One region of the Pseudoalteromonas sp. ASV78 genome, then DNA from elsewhere that is predicted to be linked to it. Evidence: predicted binding sites of a transcription regulator. Region 1 holds the regulator's gene; the other holds the start of a gene.
The links. Region 1 encodes ArgR, which controls arginine synthesis, uptake and breakdown. Its sites were predicted from a motif close to ANTGAATANNTATTCANT; they were not measured.
Positions count from the first base shown of each region.

Region 2: argC (N-acetyl-gamma-glutamyl-phosphate reductase) is a predicted target of ArgR. The motif match lies at 1,277-1,294, and genes of this name have one in related genera.

Region 1 covers NZ_JBLOPA010000001.1:2,154,240-2,158,308, forward strand. The annotation lists gene ispB (octaprenyl diphosphate synthase) at 1-517, shown strand, start outside; gene mdh (malate dehydrogenase) at 599-1,534, opposite strand; gene argR (transcriptional regulator ArgR) at 1,758-2,225, shown strand; gene ACMVDV_RS09765 (Dyp-type peroxidase) at 2,244-3,143, opposite strand; gene ACMVDV_RS09770 (ABC transporter ATP-binding protein) at 3,191-4,069, opposite strand, start outside.
Region 2 covers NZ_JBLOPA010000001.1:3,755,008-3,759,076, forward strand. The annotation lists gene panP (pyridoxal-dependent aspartate 1-decarboxylase PanP) at 1-32, shown strand, start outside; gene argE (acetylornithine deacetylase) at 72-1,220, opposite strand; gene argC (N-acetyl-gamma-glutamyl-phosphate reductase) at 1,435-2,439, shown strand; gene argB (acetylglutamate kinase) at 2,445-3,206, shown strand; gene ACMVDV_RS17170 (ornithine carbamoyltransferase) at 3,214-4,069, shown strand, end outside.

The DNA.
Region 1 (4,069 bases):
CTGCAATGACCCTGATACCACTGAAGATAGTTATATGCAGGTCATTTACTCGAAAACAGCAAAACTGTTTGAGGCTGCAACCGGTCTTGCCGCCATCATCACAAATCAAGGCGAGGCAACATTAAAAGCGCTTAACTTGTACGGTATGCACTTAGGCACCGCTTTTCAATTGGTAGATGATGTACTTGACTACAATGCTGATGCAGAGCAATTAGGTAAAAATATTGGTGATGACTTAGCTGAAGGTAAACCAACCCTGCCATTACTTTATGCAATGCGCCACGGGAATGCAGAGCAAGTGCAACTGATCCGTGATGCTATTGAACACAGTAACGGTATGGATCACTTAGATGCAATTTTAGCTGCACTCAATGAAACTAAAGCGCTTGAGTTTACAATGGATAAAGCCAACGAAGAAGCTGATAAAGCCATTGCATGCTTGGCGGTATTAGATGAATCGCCATATAAAGAGGCACTCGTTAGCTTGGCACGTATTGCCGTTGATCGTAATCACTAATAAATACCTAATCTATTAAAAATCCTTCGAGCATAAAAAAGCCTGCAAATGCAGGCTTTTTTGTATCAATCGACTTAGCAATTAAGCGTTGATGAAATCAACACCTTCTTGGATGTCTTTTTTCAGCGTATCAAGCATGTCGTTTTTAGCTTGCTGTTCAAATGCGCTTAACTCGCCGTAAGAAAGAATTTCTTCTACGCCGTTTTTACCTAAACGTACTGGGTGTGCAAAGTATGCAGCATCGCCATTTTCAACAGCAACGTATGCGTAATCTACTACGTCTTCACCTTGTAAGCCTTTAACTAAAGACATACAAAAACGAGCAGCAGCAGCACCCATTGATAATGTTGCAGAACCACCGCCCGCTTTAGCGTTAACTACTTCAGTACCAGCATTTTGGATACGAGGAGTAAGTGCAGCAACTTCATCAGCAGTGAAAGTAACACCTTCAACTTGAGAAAGAAGCGGAAGAATCGTTGTACCTGAGTGACCACCAATTACTGGTACTTTCACAGTTGCAACATCAACACCTTTAAGCTCAGCTACAAATGCTTCAGAACGGATCACATCAAGAGTGGTGATACCGAAAACACGTTTAGCATCGTAAGTACCCGCTTTTTTGAATACTTCAGCAACAATTGGCACAGTACCATTTACTGGGTTAGTGATAATACCCACGAGTGCTTTAGGACAGTTAGCAACAATGCCTTCTGCTAATGTTTTAATAATACCAGCATTTACATTGAATAAATCAGCGCGGTCCATACCAGGCTTACGTGGCATGCCAGCAGGGATAAGCACGATATCACAACCAGTTAACGCTTGATCTAATGCATCAGCACCAAAACCTGCAACTTTAACGTCAGTTGGGATGTGAGAAAGATCAACAGCAACACCAGGAACAACTGGAGCAACATCATAAAGTGATAATTCAGAACCAGCTGGTAAGCCTGTTTTTAATAATAAAGACAACGCTTGGCCGATACCGCCAGCAGCACCTAATACAGCAACTTTCATTGGAATTCTCCGTAATTTAAGGTAGAAAATATTTGTGGCACTAAGATAATGAAATTAACGCCTAAAGACAAATTTATCCTGCTTATTTCACGTATAATTTAGACCATAGTTGTAAACTTGCAGGTTTACAGCACTAAAACCCAGCGCAAAAGCAAACAACTACTGCATAAGTATGCAACATTGTGTACAATTAGCGCATCACTTATGAATAAGAACCTATAATATGCAACATCAAGATAAACAAGAAGCATTAGTAAAGGCCTTTAAAGCACTTTTAAAAGAAGAAAACTTTGGTTCACAAGGTGAAATTGTTGACGCCCTAAAAGAGCAAGGCTTTGATAATATCAGTCAAAGTAAAGTGTCGCGGATGTTAAGCAAGTTTGGCGCGGTACGCACTCGTAATGCCAAACAAGAAATGGTCTATTGTTTACCTGCTGAAATGGGCGTACCTACGGCAAAAAGCCCGTTACGTCAGTTAGTGATTGATATTATGCACAACGAAATGATGATCATCATTCGCACCAGCCCAGGCGCTGCACAGCTGATCGCCCGTTTATTAGATTCATTAGGTAAAGCGGATGGTGTGCTTGGCACTATCGCTGGAGACGATACGATTTTTATCGCCCCTGCAAAAATTTCCGAGATTGACGTAACCCTCGAACGCGTGCGTATTTTATTTGATACGGTATAAATCTACCAATTCAAACCGTTACAACTGCTTTAAAAAGCTAATTGATGGGGCGAAAAATGCAGAGCCCATATCGGCTTGAGTAAAATCCAGCCAATGGTCATAGCAATCGCCCTGCCCCAAGCGACTCAATAGCATTTGCTCAAATGCATTACCTAGCGCCGCATAACTGATCGCTAATATTCCCTGCTCATAGACATCACCATAAGGCATGTTTTGATTTAATTGCAGTGGTTGACCCTGCTCATTTTTAAGCTCGGTGCGAACTGCATGGCTATTTTCCAGCGCGGGGACTATTAAATTGTTATCTAAGCGCGTACGGCCCATTATTTGTTCTTGTTCGCTCAATGGTAGATTTTGCCATACACTCAGGTCATGTTTATAACGTTGTATATGCACATAACTGCCCTGATCTTCAAAGTGATTAGGCTTATTAATTAACGCAGTGAGACGTTTTTGGCGGCCGTGCGGAGTATCGCCACCGAGGATAAAACCATTAAAATCGCGGCCATCGAGAAAACGAAAGTTTCTTACCTGCTCAACGAGTTCAACATCAGGGGAGAATAATTTCAGTACTTGCAATGCAAACAGATGATTCACATCTTCTCTGTCGGAACGAATTTGCACAAACAAATCAAACGGCTGCGCGCCCATAACATGATCGCTATGGGTAATGTTAGGAAAACTCTGTAATTGACTCGGCAGAAACTCTGGCAAAATATGTGGCCAATACTGTGCGCCGACAGCAACCACACTAGAGAGCATAGATTCAGAAAACTGATCTGAAAACTCATCTTGAATAGCACTCACATATTTTAATTTTTTGCGTAATGACTCATCGTGGCCATCAAGTACATTAAAAAATAAATGTAAACCGTGCAAGTTTGCTTCAGCACAAATCCCTGACTGCGCTTGCGCCATGGTATTTCCTTAACTCAAATGTCCTACACGGCAGAACGCGAATGTAGTTATTCAGCGAAAAAGTTAACCGTGTGCGGTGTTATTCTTATAGTTACATCATCATTGACTAAAAATGATTGACCCAACTGAGCAGCAACATCAATTTCTTGCCCATCAATGATGACCTTATACACAAAATGCGAGCCAACAAAACGACGATTTAATATAGTCACCGTGTTTGCATTACTGCTTTGTGATTGCAAAGGCATTAACTCAAGATGATGTGGACGAACATAGAGCTGCCCAACGTGCTTTGCATGGCTATGTGCAATTAATGATGTAACTCGGCCAAAAGCAGTACTGTATTCAGTTGCTGTTAATACTTCTGCGTCTAAGTATATGCCCTGACCAAGAAATTCTGCAACTACCTTTGAGTTTGGCGCATTAAAAAGCTGCTCTGGCGTGCCTTGTTGAGCAATTTTACCGCAATCCATAATCGCTAACGTATCGGCAAATGCAAACGCCTCTTCTTTGGAATGGGTGACAAATACAGCGGATACTTGCTGATTTTTGATAATACGTCGAATATCAGCAATAAGTTCAAAGCGTACTTGGGTATCAATATTTGAAAACGGTTCATCTAATAACAATAAACTAGGGTTGTAAGCCAGCGCTCTGGCAATTGCCACGCGTTGCTGCTGACCACCCGATAACTGATGAGGAAAGCGTTTAGCACAGCCAACTAAATGCACTAACTCAAGCATTTCACTTACACGGTGTTGTTTTTGCGCTTTGCTCATGTTTGTTAAGCCAAAGGCAATATTGTCAGCCACTGTTAAATGTGGAAATAGCGCATAATCTTGAAACATCATACCGATATTTCGGTACTCTGGCGCTAAAAATGTATGCTCATCACTGACTAACTTGCCATCGATAAATACCTTGCC
Region 2 (4,069 bases), 1.6 Mb from region 1:
TTAAAAAGTTCTTATCTAAATATATGAATTAGTAAATCAGTGGTATTGCTAATACCACTAAACTTTTGATTTTAAATAAAGCAACTCGCTTTAATCATTTCACTAATAATATGTTGCGACGGTTTTATTTTTTCCATCGCTAAAAACTCATCAGGTTGGTGGGCTTGGTTAATAGAGCCCGGCCCCATTACGATAGTCTCGCAGCCAAGTTGCTGAATAAACGGCGCTTCGGTGCAGTAATTTACTGCAACGGCTTGCTCCCCCGATATTTTTTCTGCTAATTGTACTAATGCCGTGTCGGTACTGCCGGTAAAGGCTGGAATAGGCTCGTGCATATCCATCACACTCACTGCATCTGGGTATTGGTTATTTATTTCTGCCGCTATTTTTAACAACATCATTTGCAGTTCTTGCACACTTAAACCTGGTAATGGGCGCATATCAATATGCATTTCACAGCAGCCACAAATACGATTGGCGTTATCACCACCATGAATATGTCCTAGATTCAATGTTGGGTAGGGAATAACAAAGTGCTCTACTGAATATTTATTCTTTAATTCGTCTTTTAAAAGTAACAATTTTGCAATTACTTTATGCATCACTTCAATGGCGTTTAAACCACGTTCAGGATCAGAGCTATGACCTGAGCGACCGACTACGCGAATAGCCGTACTCATATGACCTTTGTGAGTAAATACCGGTGTCATATCAGTAGGTTCACCAATAATGCAACGCGCAGGTTTTAAATTTTTGTGCTGACAAATTTGCTGCGCACCAGCCATAGTCGTTTCTTCATCGGCGGTGGCTAAAATTAAAATTGGTTGAGTTTGTGTGGTTTCATCGAGTTCACTAATTGCTTGCAGTACAAAAGCAAAAAAGCCTTTCATATCGATACTGCCTAAACCATATAGTTTATTGTCATATTCGCTTAATTTAAACGGATCATAATTCCAGCGACTATCATCAAAAGGAACCGTATCGGTGTGACCGGCAAGCATTAAACCGCCATCGCCTTGGCCGCGTTTGGCGAGCAAATTAAAGCGACCTTTAGGGCCTGATAACTCTGTAATTTCGCATTCAAAACCTAAGCTGCTACACCAATTGGCAAGTAGCTCAATGACGCCTTTATTACTCATGGCTAACGATTCATCCATAGCACTAATGGAAGGGGCGGCAATCAACTGCTGATACATGGACAAAAAAGACGGTAAAGGCATAAAAAAATCCAAAATAATTATTCAATCTAATTGCATAACAATATAAAAGTATTTATGATGAATATCAATTCACTTTTTAAGCATAAATATATTAAAGCGACGCAATGAATATAAAACGACGATAATCCAGTTTCATTCCCAAAACAGTGTGTTTATGCACTGTCTAACCCGATTTGAATGTAAATATAGTAGTAAAACCCAAAAAGAGTAACGAATGAAAGTAGTGATTATTGGCGCAAGTGGTTATAGCGGCGCAGAATTAGCAAGTTTAGTCGTAAAACATCCACAATTAACCTTAGTAGCGTGTTATGTATCTGAGCAAAGTTTAGATAAAGGTAAGTTATTAAGTGACTTGTATCCTGAGCATGTTGGTTTACTTGATTTTCCTTTATTACCGCTGAGCGAAAGCGCATATAGCGATATCGAAAGCTCAGCTGATTTTGTGTGTTTATGTACTGATCATAAAGTGAGTGTTGATTTAGCGCCACGTTTTTTGAAGATGGGTAAAAAGGTTTTTGATTTATCAGGTGGCTACCGCTTAAGCAGTAATGAAGATTATCAAACTTATTATGGTTTTGAGCATCAACATACTGAACTACTTAAACAAGCTGCCTATGGCTTGGCTGAATGGAATAGTGACGCAATCGCTAAAGCACAATTAGTTGCCGTAGCGGGTTGTTACCCAACTGCGGCATTAAATGCGTTAAAGCCATTGCAGCAAGCCGGTTTATTGGCTGATCAGCCAGTGATTATTAATGCGGTATCGGGAGTAACCGGTGCCGGGCGTAAAGCCAGTGTAGGCACGCATTTTTGTGAAGTATCGCTTGCACCATACGGGTTATTTAACCACAGACATAGCCCTGAGATTGAACAGCACTTAGGCCATAAAGTGTTATTCACGCCACATTTAGGCAATTTCCCTCGTGGCATTTTAGAAACTATTTATGTGCAATTAAAAGCCGATGTTACTCCAGAGCAAGTCACGCAAGCTTATCAAGTACTTGCCGATGAGCCGTTGATCAGATTGCTTGGTAATAAAATACCTTCAATTAAAGGGGTGGCTAAGCAGCCGTTTGTGGACATTGCTTGGCAACAACAAGGTAGCCAACTGATTGTGATGGCAGCGATTGATAACTTATTAAAAGGTGCTGCAGGCCAAGCACTGCAATGTATTAATTTAGCTATGGATTTACCTCATAGCACAGGTTTAAAAGGGTAACAGTAATGCAAACATGGGTCATCAAACTCGGTGGTGCAGTACTCAACACAGAAGACGCGGCAAAAGCGTTATTTGAAGTGCTAGCTTCACAAACTCAAGCACAGTTTGTGATTGTACACGGTGGTGGGGCGTTAGTTGATAGCTGGCTAAAAGAAGCGGGTTTTGCCAGCGCGAAACATCAGGGCTTACGTATTAGCCCAAAAGAGCAGATGCCGTACATCGTTGGTGCATTGGCTGGTTGTGCAAACAAACAATTAATGAGCCAGGCAATCGTGGCAGGCCATAAACCTGTTGGTCTTAGTTTATATGAAGCCGGCATTATTACGTCGCAAAAGCTCAAAGCACTTGGTCAAGTTGGTCAGTGTAACGGTGGCGTGCAAAGTGTGATACCAGAGTTATTAAAACTTGGGCGTCTACCTTTAGTTAGTTCAATCGGTTTTGGTGACGATGGTCTTTGGTATAACGTGAATGCAGATGAAGCGGCGGCGGCGATTGCTAAAGAGCTCGATGCAGAAATTATTTTTATGACCGATGTAGAAGCCGTACTTGATGCAAATAAACAGCCGTTACATCAACTTGACACAAATCAGATCAATACTTTAATTGCAGAAGGAGTAATTTTGGGTGGGATGGAGGTCAAAGTTAAGACCAGCCTTCTTGCTGCCCAGCACTTACGACGTGGCGTTTACATTTCGAGTTGGCAAAAGCCAGAAAATTTAGTCGCTTTACTTGCGGGTGAGCACGTCGGAACAAAAATTACACCATAGGTTTTATATGTTTAATCATTTTTTATCGGGTCTTGAACTAGACCAACAAGGCGCACTTAACTTACTTAATCTTGCGCAAAAAATAAAAGCAAACCCTGCTGATTTTAGCCAAGCACTGGCTGGTAAATCAGTGGTTACTTTATTTGAAAAACCAAGCTTACGTACGCGTTTATCGTTTGATATTGGTATCAATAAGCTCGGCGGTCATGCGGTGTATCTTGATTCACAAAATGGTGCCATGGGCGCACGTGAATCAGTAAAAGATTTTGCGTTAAATATTGCCAGCTGGGCTGATGGTATTGTGGCACGTGTTTATCAGCATAAAACCTTAACCACACTTGCTGAATTTTCGAGCGTACCTGTGGTCAACAGTTTGTGTGATTTATATCACCCATGCCAAGCATTGGCTGACTTTTTAACATTACAAGAAGTATACGGGGATGTGAGCCAGCTAAAACTTGCCTATTTAGGTGAAGGTAACAACGTAACGCACTCACTGATGTTACTTGCAGCAACGCTAGGTACTGATTTTGTTGCAGTATGCCCTAAAGGCAGCTCACCGGATTCGCAAATTCTTAAGCAAGCTGAGCAAATAGCAGCAATGAATGGCGCATCGGTCATGGTTAGCGATCGTGTTGAAGCGGCTGTTGGGGCTAACGCTGTGTACGCCGATACTTGGGTATCAATGGGCGACGACACACCGCTTGAACAAGTAAAAGAAAAGTATATGCCGTATCAATTAAATGCCGCATTACTTGAACAAACAGGGGCTGACACTGTGTTGCATTGTCAGCCTGCACACCGTGAGTTTGAAATTACCTCAGAAGTAATGGACGGCCCGGCGTCAAAAATTATACAACAAG